Regions from separate parts of the Bacillus sp. 9.4 genome, predicted to be linked through region 1. Evidence: riboswitches for the same ligand, from Rfam matches in the RefSeq annotation. Region 1 holds a riboswitch; the other holds the start of a gene.
What was found. Region 1 has a riboswitch for S-adenosylmethionine ahead of metK (methionine adenosyltransferase). Riboswitches for the same ligand answer to the same signal wherever they lie in the genome.
Positions count from the first base shown of each region.

Region 2: it holds a riboswitch for S-adenosylmethionine, as region 1 does, so the genes downstream of both, ACZ07B_RS08310 (phosphoadenylyl-sulfate reductase) here and metK (methionine adenosyltransferase) in region 1, are expected to answer to the same signal.

Region 1 is NZ_JBVFMU010000001.1:1,132,143-1,139,773, forward strand. It holds gene asnB (asparagine synthase (glutamine-hydrolyzing)) at 1-895, opposite strand, end outside; gene metK (methionine adenosyltransferase) at 1,045-2,247, opposite strand; SAM riboswitch class I at 2,415-2,553, opposite strand; gene pckA (phosphoenolpyruvate carboxykinase (ATP)) at 2,750-4,333, shown strand; gene ACZ07B_RS06560 (DUF2584 domain-containing protein) at 4,372-4,614, opposite strand; gene ACZ07B_RS06565 (alpha/beta hydrolase family protein) at 4,666-5,439, opposite strand; gene ACZ07B_RS06570 (ABC transporter substrate-binding protein) at 5,591-6,595, shown strand; gene ACZ07B_RS06575 (ABC transporter ATP-binding protein) at 6,608-7,390, shown strand; gene ACZ07B_RS06580 (ABC transporter permease) at 7,365-7,631, shown strand, end outside.
Region 2 is NZ_JBVFMU010000002.1:345,793-353,423, reverse strand. It holds gene pyrK (dihydroorotate oxidase B electron transfer subunit) at 1-18, shown strand, start outside; gene ACZ07B_RS08325 (dihydroorotate dehydrogenase) at 18-953, shown strand; gene pyrF (orotidine-5'-phosphate decarboxylase) at 922-1,641, shown strand; gene pyrE (orotate phosphoribosyltransferase) at 1,638-2,270, shown strand; SAM riboswitch class I at 2,415-2,520, shown strand; gene ACZ07B_RS08310 (phosphoadenylyl-sulfate reductase) at 2,681-3,382, shown strand; gene cysP (sulfate permease) at 3,394-4,458, shown strand; gene sat (sulfate adenylyltransferase) at 4,507-5,655, shown strand; gene cysC (adenylyl-sulfate kinase) at 5,668-6,261, shown strand; gene cobA (uroporphyrinogen-III C-methyltransferase) at 6,360-7,133, shown strand; gene sirB (sirohydrochlorin chelatase) at 7,136-7,631, shown strand, end outside.

The sequences.
Region 1 (7,631 bases):
CAACCTCACTGAAGCCCTGCTGTTCAAAGCCGACAGAGAATGTTTTTAAGCTTGGATGAAATTCCTTCGCAACAGACACAATAAAGGAAGAATCAATCCCGCCAGACAGGAATGAACCGACAGGAACGTCACTTCTCATATGAACGTTTACAGAGTCATAGATCGCGTCTCTGACTTCTTTCACAAGCTTGTCTTCTTCAGTCTGAACCGGCTTGAAGTTCGCTTTGAAATACGTTTTGAATGTGATATCGCCGTCCGGGCGGATTGTGAACTGTGAACCCGGCTCTACTTTTTTCACATGGGCATCAAGTGTGCTTGGTTCAGGAACAAATTGGAAAGACATGTACTGCTGCAATGCCTCTTTATCTATTTCAATATCATTCTGAGCAACCATTAAACTTTTTCTCTCTGAGGCAAAATAAACCTGATCATTGATCGTTGTGTAGTACAACGGTTTAATGCCGAATGGATCTCTTGCCCCATAAAGCACATGATCGTTTTTATTCCAAATCAGAAAGGCAAACATACCGCGCAGTTTGGACGCCGCTTCTTCTTTATAGTGACGGTAAGTCGCAAGAAGAACCTCTGTGTCCGAATCCGTGTTGAATGTGTACCCCTTTGCTTCAAGTTCTTCTCTCAGTTCAATATAGTTATAGATTTCTCCGTTAAAGATAATCCAATATGTTTCATCTTCATATGATAAAGGCTGTCCGCCATTTTCTACATCAATAATGCTGAGCCGTCTGAATCCGAAGCCGACGTGCTCATCATGGAAATATCCATCACTGTCAGGACCGCGGTGAACGATCATTTGGTTCATTTGTTTGATTAGTTCTTCTTGATCAGCGGTTTGAGCTAACGGATGCTTGTTAAAAACCCCGACAAATCCACACATAGTATTGCCTCCATAATTAAAATTGTCATCATTGAACCCCTATTTATAGACGCTGTGAATAGTATTTGGTTTCACAGTTATGTAAAAAAATAAACATGAATACAACGATAAAAAAGGGAAAGCCGCTTAACCAGTAAGCGGCTATAAAATTATTCTCCTAACGCTTCTTTACGCAGCTGCTCCGCTTTGTCTGTGCGCTCCCATGGAAGGTCAACATCGTGACGTCCAAAGTGGCCGTACGCAGCAGTTTGTTTGTAGATCGGACGGCGCAAATCAAGCATTTTGATAATGCCGGCAGGTCGTAAATCAAAGTTATTGCGAACAACTTCAATCAGTTTTTCCTCAGAAGCTTTTCCGGAACCGAATGTGTTGATTGAGATTGACACAGGCTGTGCAACACCGATCGCGTAAGCAAGCTGTACTTCGCAAGAATCAGCAAGCTCAGCCGCAACGATGTTTTTCGCAACGTATCTTGCCGCATAAGCTGCAGAACGGTCTACCTTCGTCGCGTCCTTACCTGAGAACGCGCCTCCGCCGTGGCGTGCATAGCCGCCGTACGTATCAACGATGATTTTGCGTCCTGTAAGTCCCGCATCCCCTTGAGGGCCTCCGATTACGAAACGTCCTGTAGGGTTGATGAAATATTTTGTTTCTTCATCAATCAGTTCTTCAGGAACAACCGGATTGATTACATGTTCTTTAATGTTGCGCTGAATTTGCTCAAGTGTAATTTCAGGATGATGCTGAGTTGAAATCACAATCGCGTCAATGCGGACTGGTTTGTTATTTTCATCGTACTCAACCGTTACCTGTGTTTTGCCGTCAGGGCGAAGGTACGGAAGAATATCTTCTTTACGGACTTCACTTAGGCGGCGGGCTAATTTATGGGCAAGTGAAATTGGAAGAGGCATAAGCTCTTTCGTTTCGTTGCACGCATAACCGAACATTAATCCTTGGTCACCCGCACCAATCGCTTCAATTTCTTCGTCGCTCATTGTGCCTTCACGGGCTTCAAGCGCTTGGTCTACGCCCATCGCGATATCAGCAGACTGCTCATCAATTGATGTTAAAACCGCACAAGTTTCCGCATCAAATCCGTATTTCGCACGTGTGTATCCGATTTCTTTAATGGTTTGGCGAACCGTTTTCGGAATGTCAACATACGTAGAAGTTGTGATCTCTCCGCTTACAAGAACCAAACCTGTTGTCACAGATGTTTCACAAGCAACACGCGCGTTAGGGTCTTTCTTTAAAATTTCATCTAAAATGCTGTCAGAAATCTGGTCACAGATTTTATCCGGATGCCCCTCCGTAACAGATTCTGATGTAAATAAACGACGATTTTTACTCATGATTTGCTTCCTCCTGCACAAGGCCTCCCGAAAGACCTTGTATATATGATACGGAACTCGCTCCCTCTTATACAATGTACAGTTATATTAGAGAATGTTAATTGGCATATTTATGAAATAAAAAAACCTTTTCCATCGAGGAAAGGGTTTGGTCTTTGTGCCTTTCACTCTTATCGCTCAAGGAATCATACAACCTTGCAACAGGTTAGCACCTTGGTTGTCTCACTCAGTTGAACATAATAAATAACAGAGAAACCGGTTGCTGGGCTTCATAGGGCCTGTCCCTCCGCCAGCTCGGGATAAGAGTATCCGCTCAATGAAATATCTTATCGTAAAAGGGTTTGCAATGTCAATATGATTCAGAAGAAATAGGCACCTATATTGAGGGAAAACAATGGAAATGCACACACAAAAAATAATAAATAGTATAGACTATTTGAAAATATATGTTATACTAATTCACAATTAGCAAAACACAAAAAACGATAAAGGAAGGTTTCATATGAACTCAGTTGATTTGACCGCTGATTTACAAGCCTTATTAACATGTCCAAATGTGCGTCATAATTTATCAGCAGCACAGCTAACAGAAAAAGTCCTCTCCCGAAACGAAGGCATTTTAACATCCACAGGTGCTGTTCGCGCGACAACAGGCGCTTACACAGGACGCTCACCTAAAGATAAATTCATCGTGGAGGAAGAAAGCACGAAAAATAAGATCGATTGGGGCCCGGTGAATCAGCCGATTTCAGAAGAAGCGTTTGAGCGGCTGTATACGAAAGTTGTCAGCTATTTAAAGGAGCGAGATGAACTGTTTGTTTTCGAAGGATTTGCCGGAGCAGACGAGAAATACAGGCTGCCGATCACTGTCGTAAATGAGTTCGCATGGCACAATTTATTTGCGCGGCAGCTGTTTATCCGTCCGGAAGGAAATGATAAGAAAACAGTTGAGCAGCCGTTCACCATTCTTTCTGCTCCGCATTTCAAAGCGGATCCAAAAACAGACGGCACTCATTCCGAAACGTTTATTATTGTCTCTTTTGAAAAGCGGACGATCTTAATCGGCGGAACTGAGTATGCCGGTGAAATGAAGAAGTCCATTTTCTCCATTATGAATTTCCTGCTGCCTGAAAGAGATATTTTATCTATGCACTGCTCCGCCAATGTCGGTGAAAAAGGCGATGTCGCCCTTTTCTTCGGACTGTCAGGAACAGGCAAGACCACCCTGTCGGCAGATGCTGACCGCAAGCTGATCGGTGACGATGAACATGGCTGGTCTGATACAGGTGTCTTTAATATTGAAGGCGGGTGCTACGCTAAGTGCATTCATTTAAGCGAGGAAAAGGAGCCGCAAATCTTTAACGCGATCCGCTTCGGGTCTGTTCTGGAAAATGTCGTTGTTGATGAAGATACACGCGAAGCCAATTATGATGATTCCTTCTATACTGAAAACACGCGGGCAGCTTACCCGATTCATATGATTGACAACATCGTCACTCCAAGCATGGCCGGCCATCCGTCAGCAATTGTATTTTTGACGGCTGATGCCTTCGGAGTCCTGCCGCCGATCAGCAAACTGACGAAGGAGCAGGCGATGTACCATTTCTTGAGCGGTTACACGAGTAAGCTCGCCGGAACCGAACGTGGTGTAACGTCTCCTGAAACGACGTTCTCTACATGCTTCGGCTCACCGTTCCTGCCGCTTCCTGCTCACGTCTATGCTGAAATGCTCGGCAAAAAGATCGATGAACACGGCGCTGACGTTTTCTTAGTCAATACCGGCTGGACCGGGGGCGGCTACGGCACAGGCGAACGAATGAAGCTTTCTTACACTAGAGCAATGGTCAAAGCAGCGATTGAAGGTAAATTAGAGGATGCTGAAATGATAACTGACGATATTTTCGGCCTGCACATTCCGACACATGTTCCTGGCGTTCCTGATCATATCCTTCAGCCTGAAAACACATGGACCAACAAGGAAGAATACAAAGAAAAAGCAGTCTACCTTGCAAATGAATTCAAAGAGAACTTTAAAAAGTTCGCACATACCGATGCCATCGCCCAGGCAGGCGGCCCTCTCGTATAAAAAACAAAAGCCAAGAGCAATTATGCTCTTGGCTTGTTTTAATTGACGGAATGCAAAGAAGTCAGCTTGTATGTAATGATGGTCCGGCCTTCTTCCCATTGAAGCTTCTGCACTTCAGCTGTGCCTGACTTTTCGCCGAACTTTGTTTTGCGTACATCCATTGGAATCTCCATCGGATATACACGGTATCCGTCCTTCTCTAACGTGAATATATTTTCATCTATGCGAACTTCTTTTCCTTTTGTCACAATCAGTGTATTAAATTCAACAGGCATTCCCACAGTGAAATCCCCTTTCGTTCTCTTTTTTCTTTATCATAACATATTTCACTGTCAGCGGTTTTTCATCCATTGTGTGAGCTGCCGTACGATACGCCGGTTTTCTTTTGGCGGGAAATAATGTGTGAATGTACTGTAGTACCATGTCTCCACCGGCTTATGCAGTTGTTTTAGCTTCTCTTCAAATAAATAGGAATGCTGAATCGAAACATTTTGGTCTTTTTCTCCATGGATTAACAGCACGGGAGCCTGAATTTTGTTTACTTGGTCAAACGGTGTTCTCCATTGATATTCCTCAGGCACCTTTTTCGGTGTTCCGCCGATGACTCTTTTCATCATTCGCCGCAAATCCTGCCGCTCCTCGTATGTAAGAATCATATCACTGACGCCTCCCCAGGAAACAAATGAAGCTGCCTGCCTGCCCATTTCGATCGCAGTAAGCATTCCCATAATTCCGCCGCGGGAAAAGCCGAAGATGTGGACTCTATCCTTCTTGACATTTGGGTGCTGCTGAAGCAGGCGAAAAGCAGAAAATGCATCCTCCCTGTCTTCTCCGGCAAAATCCTCATTGCCTTCTCCTCCTTGATTTCCTCTGTAAAAAGGAGCAAATACCACAAACCCTTGGGATGCAAACTGGATAATCCGGCCTGGCCGAACCATGCCCACGCTTTTAATCCCGCCGCGCAAATATAAAAATCCGTCATATTGTCCCGGTTCCGCCGGCTCAGCCAGAAGCCCCTTAACCCGTAATCCATTTGACAGGTAGCAGATCGTATACAAACGCACATGCTGGCTCGGCGACGGAAATCTACTTTTCTCTACAATCAAAACAGCCGCCTCCTTTTTTTCTATATGCTTTCCTTACTCCAAAATTACATCCGGAGAACCTGGTTAGGCATTCACACATTTTTATACCCATCATACGATATGTAAAGCAAAAAAGGATATTAACTTGATGCGAAATAAGGAGGTTGTCTATGTGAACAGATGGTTAAGGCTGGGCTTCGCCTGTGTCGGCAGTATCTTTCTCATGATCGCCCTGGCGGCTTGCAAGCAGGAAGAAACGCTCACCAAAGTCAAAGTAGCTGAAGTGACCCATTCAATTTTTTACGCACCTTTATATGTTGCTGAGTCTAAAGGTTTTTTTAAGAAAGAAGGGCTTGATGTCGATGTGAATACGACCTGGGGCGGAGACAAAACGATGACATCGCTTCTTTCCAACGGCTCCGACATCGCGCTTGTCGGGTCAGAAACATCTATTTATGTCGAAGCGCAAGGGGCTAAAGATCCCGTCATTAATTTCGCCCAGCTGACTCAGACAGACGGAACGTTTCTTGTCGCGAGAGAAGATGTTGAACACTTCGACTGGGATCAGCTGAAAGGAAAAACGTTTCTCGGTCAGCGAAAAGGCGGCATGCCTCAAATGGTCGGCGAGTATGTGCTGAACAAACATAAGATTGACCCGCATAAGGATATAGACCTCATCCAGAACATAGACTTCGCCAATATTGCCAATGCGTTTGCTTCTGGAACCGGTGAGTATGTACAGCTCTTTGAACCGCAGGCTTCTCTCTTTGAGAAAAAAGGCATCGGCCATATCGTGGCTTCATTCGGAGAAGAATCAGGAGAGGTTCCTTATACGACCTTTATGGCGAAACAAAGCTATTTGAAGAAAAATGAAGACACAGCCGTCAAGTTTACAAAAGCCATTTATAAGGCGCAGCAGTGGGTTGAAAATCATTCTGCGAAGGACATCACAGATGCCATTAAAGATGAATTTGATGATACCGACCCAGACGTCATCGAAACATCCATTGAACGCTATAAAAAACAGCATTCATATTCGCCAGACCCTCTGCTTAACGAAAAAGAATGGGAGCTTCTCCAAACCATTATGGATCAATCGGGAGAACTGCCGAAGCACATTCCATACAATCAGCTTGTAAATAAAGAAATTGCTGAAAAAGTCACCTCGGAGAAATAGGAGGCGCCATCTATGTCTTTCTTACATGTCGACCATGTAACCCATACTTATTTTTCTATTAAAGAAAAAACAACGGCTGTGCGGGATATTCATTTCGATGCCGAAAAAGGCGATTTCATCTCATTTCTCGGCCCAAGCGGCTGCGGAAAAACAACACTGCTTTCCATTATTGCCGGTTTGATTGAGCCATCAGAAGGCAGAGTTCTGATTGAAGGCCGTGAGCCGAATCAAAAAGAACATAATATTGGCTATATGCTTCAGCAGGATTACTTATTTCCCTGGAAATCTATCGAGGAAAATGTGCTTCTCGGTTTAAAAATCGCCGACACGCTGACAGAAGAAAGCAAAGCCGCTGCACTCGGTCTATTGCCAGAGTTCGGCCTCATAGATGTGGAGAAAAAATATCCGAAAGAGCTGTCAGGCGGGATGCGCCAGCGGGCTGCGCTTGCAAGAACACTTGCGCCTAACCCTAGTCTGCTTTTGCTGGATGAGCCATTTTCCGCGCTTGATTTTCAGACAAAGCTGTCTTTAGAAAACCTGGTATTCCGCACATTAAAGGAATATCAAAAAACAGCAGTGCTTGTCACTCATGATATAGGGGAAGCGATAGCGATGAGCGATACGATCTTTTTATTTTCAAATCAGCCGGGCACCATCCATCAGATTTTTACCATTCCTAAGGAATTGGCCGCAATGTTGCCTTTTGACGCCCGTCAGGAACCTTCCTTCCAGACACTGTTTCAAACGATATGGAAGGAGCTGAATTCTCTTGAGAAACAGCAAAGAAACCATTGATCTGCTTCACGAGCAGTATCAATTTAAACAGAAAAAGGAAAAGTGGAAGGTCCATTCCTTTCAGCTTGCCATATTTATTCTCTTTTTCTCGGGCTGGGAAACCTCCAGCAGGCAGGGCTGGATCGATCCGCTGATCTTCAGCTCTCCATCAGCTGTGTGGCGATTATTGCTGGAGAAACTTGGTGACGGTTCTTTACTGTCACACATCGGCGTCACTTTATTTGAAACGGTGCTTGGCTTT
Region 2 (7,631 bases), on a different contig from region 1:
CAGGAGGTGGCGCTGTAATGCTAGAGGTGAAATTGCCGGGACTTGATTTGAAAAACCCAATCATTCCTGCATCAGGCTGCTTCGGTTTTGGAAAAGAATTTTCACGTTTTTATGATTTGTCTTGTCTTGGAGCCATCATGATTAAGGCTACGACAAAGGAGCCGCGCTTTGGGAATCCGACGCCGCGGGTAGCTGAGACTGGTGCTGGAATGCTCAATGCGATCGGTCTCCAAAATCCGGGGCTGGATAGCGTGTTGCATCATGAGCTGCCGTGGCTTGAGCAGTTTGATACGCCGATCATTGCCAATGTCGCAGGTTCTCAAGTCGAGGATTATGTTGAAGTCGCAGAGCATATCAGCAAAGCGCCTAATGTTCATGCTCTTGAATTGAATATTTCCTGCCCGAATGTGAAAACAGGCGGAATCGCTTTTGGCACGAATCCTGAGATGGCTGCCGATTTGACAAAAGCGGTGAAAGAGGTTTCGGATGTACCCGTTTATGTGAAGCTTTCTCCGAACGTGGCTAATATCACAGAAATTGCCTTAGCGATCGAGGAAGCGGGAGCGGACGGTCTTACGATGATCAACACATTAATCGGCATGAGACTCGATTTAAAAACCGGCAAACCGATATTAGCGAATAAAACAGGGGGACTTTCAGGCCCTGCTGTGAAGCCGGTTGCCATTCGCATGGTGTATGAAGTCAGCCAGGCGGTCAACATCCCGATTATCGGAATGGGAGGCGTGCAAACGGCTGAAGATGCCCTGGAATTTCTTCTCGCGGGAGCAAGCGCAGTCGCTGTCGGAACAGCAAACTTTGTGAATCCTTTTGCATGTCCAGAGATTATTGAACAGCTCCCATCTGTTTTGCTCCAATACGGCTATCAATCAATTGAAGAATGCATCGGAAGGAGCTGGAATCATGAAAAACAACCTGCCCATCATCGCGCTTGATTTTGCGTCAGCTGAAGAAACACTTGCGTTCTTAGCGCCTTTTCAGCAAGAACCGTTATTTGTAAAGGTTGGGATGGAGCTTTTTTATCAAGAAGGGCCATCTATCGTGAAACAACTAAAAGAAAGAAACTGCGAGCTATTTTTAGATCTAAAGCTTCATGACATCCCGACTACTGTAAACAAAGCGATGAAGCGCCTTGCCAGTCTTGGAGTAGACCTCGTCAATGTTCATGCTGCCGGGGGCAAAAAAATGATGCAGGCAGCTCTCGAAGGCTTAGAAGAAGGTACGCCGGCTGGAAAAAAACGTCCGTCACTTATCGCGGTAACCCAGCTGACAAGCACATCTGAACAAATCATGAAAGATGAACTGCTGATCGAAAAGTCTCTGATTGATACGGTTGTGCACTACAGCAAACAGGCGGAAGAAAGCGGACTGGATGGAGTGGTCTGCTCTGTTCATGAAGCAAAAGCCATTTACCAAGCGGTGTCGCCTTCATTTCTGACTGTCACTCCGGGGATCAGAATGTCAGAGGACGCTGCGAATGACCAAGTCCGCGTAGCGACGCCTGCCATTGCAAGAGAGAAAGGTTCATCAGCGATTGTAGTAGGACGCTCGATTACAAAAGCGGAAGACCCGGTAAAAGCCTATAAGGCTGTCAGACTTGAATGGGAGGGAATCAAATCTTGAAACAAATCATCGCAAAACATCTATTAGACATCCAAGCTGTATTTTTACGCCCGAACGAGCCGTTCACATGGGCAAGCGGCATTTTATCACCGATCTACTGTGACAACCGCCTTACGCTATCTTTCCCAGAGGTCAGAAACGATGTTGCTTCAGGTATCAGCAAGCTTGTCAAAGAGCATTTTCCTGAAGCTGAAATGATTGCGGGAACAGCAACTGCCGGTATTCCTCATGCTGCTCTTGCGGCTGACCGTTTGAATCTTCCGATGTGTTATGTGAGGAGCAAGCCGAAGGCGCACGGAAAAGGCAATCAGATTGAGGGAGCTGTGCAAGAAGGGCAAAAAACAGTTGTCATTGAAGACTTAATTTCCACAGGAGGCAGCGTGCTTGAAGCTTGTGCAGCTTTACAAGCGGCCGGCTGTGAAGTGCTTGGTGTCGTCTCAATCTTTACGTACGGACTTCCTAAAGCGGAGGAAGCCTTCGCAAAGGCAGAACTGCCATACTACTCATTAACTGATTATGATACGCTCACAGAGGTCGCGCTTGAAAACGGAAATATTCATTCAGATGATCTAAAAAAGCTGCAAACATGGAAACGAAATCCCGAGTCAAAAGATTGGTTTAAAAAATAAAAAATAAATTCAAATGATGTAAAGAGGCTTCAAAGCCTTGATGTACTTGAAAACAGGCTATGAGGCCTGTTTTTTTATTAATCCTATAAAAAAAGTCGGGTTGACTTATGTTAGAATTGTGCTAAAATTTACTACAAATCTAAAAACTTATCAAGAGCGGCTGAGGGACTGGACCTATGAAGCCCGGCAACCTGCATAGTTTGTAAGGTGCTACTTCCAGCAAAATGAATTCCATTTTGAAAGATAAGGGCTACATGCTGTTCCTGTCTTTCTTTCCGCCGGATTGAAAGTTTTTTATTTTAAGAGGTAAAAGGCTATCTGTATATCAGCAGCCGCGAATCACATTACATGGGAAAAGACAACCGGCAGAAAGTTACTGTTTGTTTGTCTCCGAAAGGAGGAAAGAAGAAATGTTAACGTATGATAATTGGGAAGAACCAACGATTACATTTCCGGAAGACGATCCTTATAAAGGAGCGCTGTCAGTTTTAAAATGGGCATACGGCCATTACGGCGATCAGCTTGTTTATGCTTGCAGTTTCGGAATTGAGGGAATCGTTCTGATTGACTTAATTTATAAAGTGAAAAAAGACGCAGAGATTGTGTTTCTTGATACAGGACTTCATTTTAAAGAAACCTATGAAACAATTGAACGAGTGAAAGAGCGTTATCCGGGTCTTAATATCATCCTGAAAAAACCAGACCTCACCCTTGAGGAACAAGCCGAAGAACATGGTGACAAACTATGGGAAAGAGAGCCGAATCAGTGCTGCTATCTTAGAAAGGTCGTTCCTTTAAGAGAGGCGCTTTCAGGACATCCAGCCTGGCTTTCCGGCCTGCGCCGTGATCAAGGGCCAAGCCGTGCCAATACGAATTTCTTAAACAAAGATGAAAAATTCAAGTCAGTAAAAGTTTGCCCGCTTATCCATTGGACTTGGAAAGACATTTGGAGATACACATCCCGGAATGAACTGGACTACAATCCGCTTCATGACCAAGGATATCCAAGTATTGGCTGTGCGCCTTGCACTGCTCCCGCTTTTACAGCAGAGGATTTGCGCTCAGGCAGATGGAATGGTATGGCGAAAACAGAATGCGGACTGCATGAATAAGGAGCTGCAAAATGGAATTAGCCGCTATTTTATTTAGCTTGTTTTTCGCGATGAATATTGGTGCAAGCGGCGCTGCAGCTTCGATGGGGGTTGCTTACGGCTCCGGAGCCATCAAAAAGAAAACCTACGCTTTGATCCTATGCGCAGTCGGTGTCTTTGCCGGGGCGGTCATTGGCGGAGGCGAGGTTGTAAAAACAATCAGCTCCGGCATTATTCCTGAGCAGACGATTACACTGACGATTGTTTGCATCATTATTGGAGCTGCTGCCCTGTCGCTCTTTACTGCTAATCTGCTCGGCATTCCTTTGTCGACAAGTGAAGTAACAGTCGGCGCGGTTGTCGGCGTGGGAGTGGCTTATAAAGTATTGTTTGTGAACAATCTTCTGATCATTGTGTCATTTTGGGTTTTTGTCCCGCTGTTCGCTTTCGGCTTCACCTATTTCGTATCTAAGCTGTTTCGTTATTTTAAGATTGAAGTAAAATCTTCTAAAAAGCAAAAAATCCTCGGCATTGTTTTGTTAGTTGCCGGATTTTTCGAAGCATTCTCTGCCGGCATGAATAACGTGGCGAATGCTGTTGGCCCGTTAGTAGCTGCCGGTGTGCTTGATGTCGGAAAAGGAACCTTGTATGGAGGAGCTTTTGTTGCTCTTGGCGCACTGTTATTAGGCCGGCGAGTGCTAGAAACAAACGGGAAGAAAATTACGAGATTCTCCAAAGGGGAAGGCATTCTCTTATCCGGTACAGGAGCGGGACTGGTGATCATCAGTTCTGTATTTGGGATGCCGGTGCCCTTGGCGCAAGTCACGTCATCGTCTATTATCGGAATAGGCATGGCAAAAAACGGTCCGAACGTGTTCCATAAACAAGTTGTTCAAACGATGCTGAAGGTATGGATCGTATCGCCGTTTTTATCTTTATCGATTTCTTATCTGCTTGTATCCTTGTTTTTAAAAGCAGATTATTATTCGATCTTTATCATGGTAAGTGTGCTTTTAGCGACGGGCGGTGCCGTCAGCCTGACAAAGGCCATTCGTAAAGAGAGACGCTCAGTCCACGAACAAGGCGGGGGAATCTGATCATTAATCTGAGTAATTTTATAAGTTAACTAGGAGGAGATGGATATTATGAGCTTAGCACCACACGGAGGAACATTAATAAACAGAGTAGATGAATCATATGATGTGAGCGGCATTCAAAAAGAAATTGAACTTGATTTAATTTCTTTCGCGGATTTGGAATTGATCGGTATCGGTGCATACAGCCCGATTGAAGGTTTCTTTAATGAAAAAGATTACGTATCTGTGGTCGAAAACATGCGTCTTTCTTCCGGCGTTGTCTGGTCTCTTCCAATCACGCTTCCGGTCGATGCGCAAAAAGCAGCGGAACTGTCACTTGGTGAAACGGTAAAGTTAACGTATGAAGGAGAAACATACGGCGTTATCCAAATCGAAGACCTGTATGTGCCTGACAAACAAAAAGAAGCTGTCAATGTGTACAAAACAGATGAACAGGAGCATCCTGGTGTTAAAAAGCTGTTCAGCCGCGGCAATACATATGTCGGCGGGCCGATTACGTTGATTAAAAAAGCTTCAAAACAGTTCCCTGAATTTACATTTGAACCGTTAGAAACGAGACGCCAGTTTGCGGAAAAAGGCTGGGAAACCATTGTCGGTTTCCAAACAAGAAACCCTGTTCACAGAGCGCATGAATACATTCAAAAAACGGCTCTTGAAACAGTAGACGGCTTGTTCTTGAATCCGTTAGTAGGTGAAACAAAATCTGATGACATTCCAGCTGATGTACGGATGGAAAGCTACCAAGTGCTTCTTGATCATTATTACCCGAAAGATCGCGTTTTCCTTGGTGTCTTTTTAGCGGCGATGCGTTATGCAGGCCCGAGGGAAGCAATTTTCCACGCGCTTGTCAGAAAGAACTACGGCTGCACACATTTCATCGTCGGCCGTGATCATGCAGGTGTAGGTGACTATTACGGAACATACGAAGCACAGGAGCTGTTTGACACATTTAAACCTGAAGAACTCGGGATTACGCCGCTGAAATTTGAGCACAGCTTCTTCTGTAAAAAATGCGGAAATATGGGAACAGCGAAAACATGCCCTCATGGCAGAGAGCATCACGTCATTTTATCAGGCACTAAGGTAAGAGGTATGCTGAGAGACGGTGTGCTGCCGCCTGCTGAATTCAGTCGAAAAGAAGTCGTAGAAGTGTTAATCAAAGGGATGAAGAAAAAAGAAGAAGTAGGCGTATCTTAAGGAGGACTGGCAGTGACAAATCGCGATATTGTATGGCATGAAGCCTCTATCACAAAAGAAGAGTACCAGCAAAAAAACAAGCATAAAAGCTCCATTCTCTGGCTGACAGGGTTAAGCGGCTCAGGCAAATCAACTATTGCCAACGCCGCTGCGAGAGAATTGTTTGAGCAAGGCTACCAAGTGATTGTGCTGGACGGGGATAATATCCGTCACGGCTTAAATAAGGATCTTGGTTTTTCTGATGAAGACCGAAAAGAAAACATCCGCCGAATCGGAGAGGTGGCAAAGCTTTTTGTTCAGCAGGGAACCATTGTGATTACTGCTTTTATCTCTCCTTTCCGCGAGGACAGACAACAGGTTCGCGAGCTTGTGGAAGCGGGCGAATTTAATGAAGTCTACATTAAATGCGACCTTGATATTTGTGAACAAAGAGATCCGAAAGGGCTTTACAAAAAAGCAAGAAACGGCGAGATTCCGTTTTTTACAGGAATTGATTCTCCTTATGAAGAACCGGAAGCTCCAGAGCTCGTTCTTGATTCAGGACAACATGACCGTGAAGCGTGTAAAAATCAGCTGATCGAGTTTGTTAAACAAAAATTGAGCTGAATATGATCTGCTGCGTTCTTCTCAGGTGCCGGAATGCGAGCGAGAACATCATCACAGCGAATGCTCTGGAAGAACTCGAATAGATCGGGGGAAATACGATGGGGAAAGTATATATTGTAGGAGCGGGTCCCGGTGACCCTGATCTGCTGACAATTAAAGCGCTGAAAGCCATTGAAAAAGCTGATGTCATCTTATATGACAGATTAGTAAATAAAGAGATTTTACAATATGCCAAAGAGCAAGCAGACCTGATCTACTGCGGGAAGCTTCCGGATTTTCATACGATGAAGCAGGAAACCATCAATCGATTTCTTGTGAAGTATGCGCAAAAAGGGAAAATGGTTGTCAGACTGAAAGGCGGAGACCCTTTTGTGTTCGGCAGAGGAGGGGAAGAAGCGGAATGCCTCTCTGAAAATGGAATTCCGTTTGAAATCATTCCCGGCATTACGTCTGGAATCGCGGCAGCCGCTTATGCCGGGATTCCTGTTACTCATCGGGAGGCGGGCTCTAACGTCGCTTTTGTAACGGGTCATTATAAAAAAGAAGAAGATTTTGAGGAAAAGTGGAAAGCGCTGGCTACAGGAATTGATACACTTGTCATCTATATGGGTATCAAAAACGTGCAGCAGATTGAAAGAAAACTCCTTGAAAACGGCAGGGACGGTTCTACGCCGGCAGCCTTTATTCATTGGGGAACAACGGACAAGCAAAAATCTGTTTTTTGTACAGTTGACACCCTTTCAGAAACGGTGATAAAAGAAAACATTACAAATCCGAGTTTAATTGTCATTGGAAATGTTGTAAATTATCACTATAAGCTGGAATGGTTTGAATCTGAACTGAAAAAACAAGATTTAAGCGAGGCGTTGTAAAAATGAAACAAGCAATTTTATATGTCGGCCACGGCAGCCGGGTCAAAAAAGCGCAGCAAGAAGCCGCAGCCTTTTTGGAAGGATGCAAGGCCCACATCTCTGTGCCAGTACAAGAAATCAGCTTTTTAGAGCTTCAGGAGCCGACAATTGAGACAGGATTTGAAGCATGTGTGAAGCAAGGCGCCACTCATATCGCAGTGGTGCCTCTGCTTCTTTTAACAGCTGCGCATGCAAAACATGATATTCCGGAAGAAATTGCCCGTGCTGCATCTCGATATCCGTCAGTCCGCATTTCATACGGAAAGCCGATCGGGATTGACGAAGAAGTAGTCAAGGCTGTATATCACCGAATGAAAGACATAGGTGTTCCATATGAAAATGCCAGAGTGGTACTCATCGGAAGGGGAAGTTCAGATCCAGATGTCAAAAGAGACGTAACCGGTATTGCTAATCTTCTTCAGGAAATGATTCCAGTCAAGGAAGTCATTCCGTGCTTTT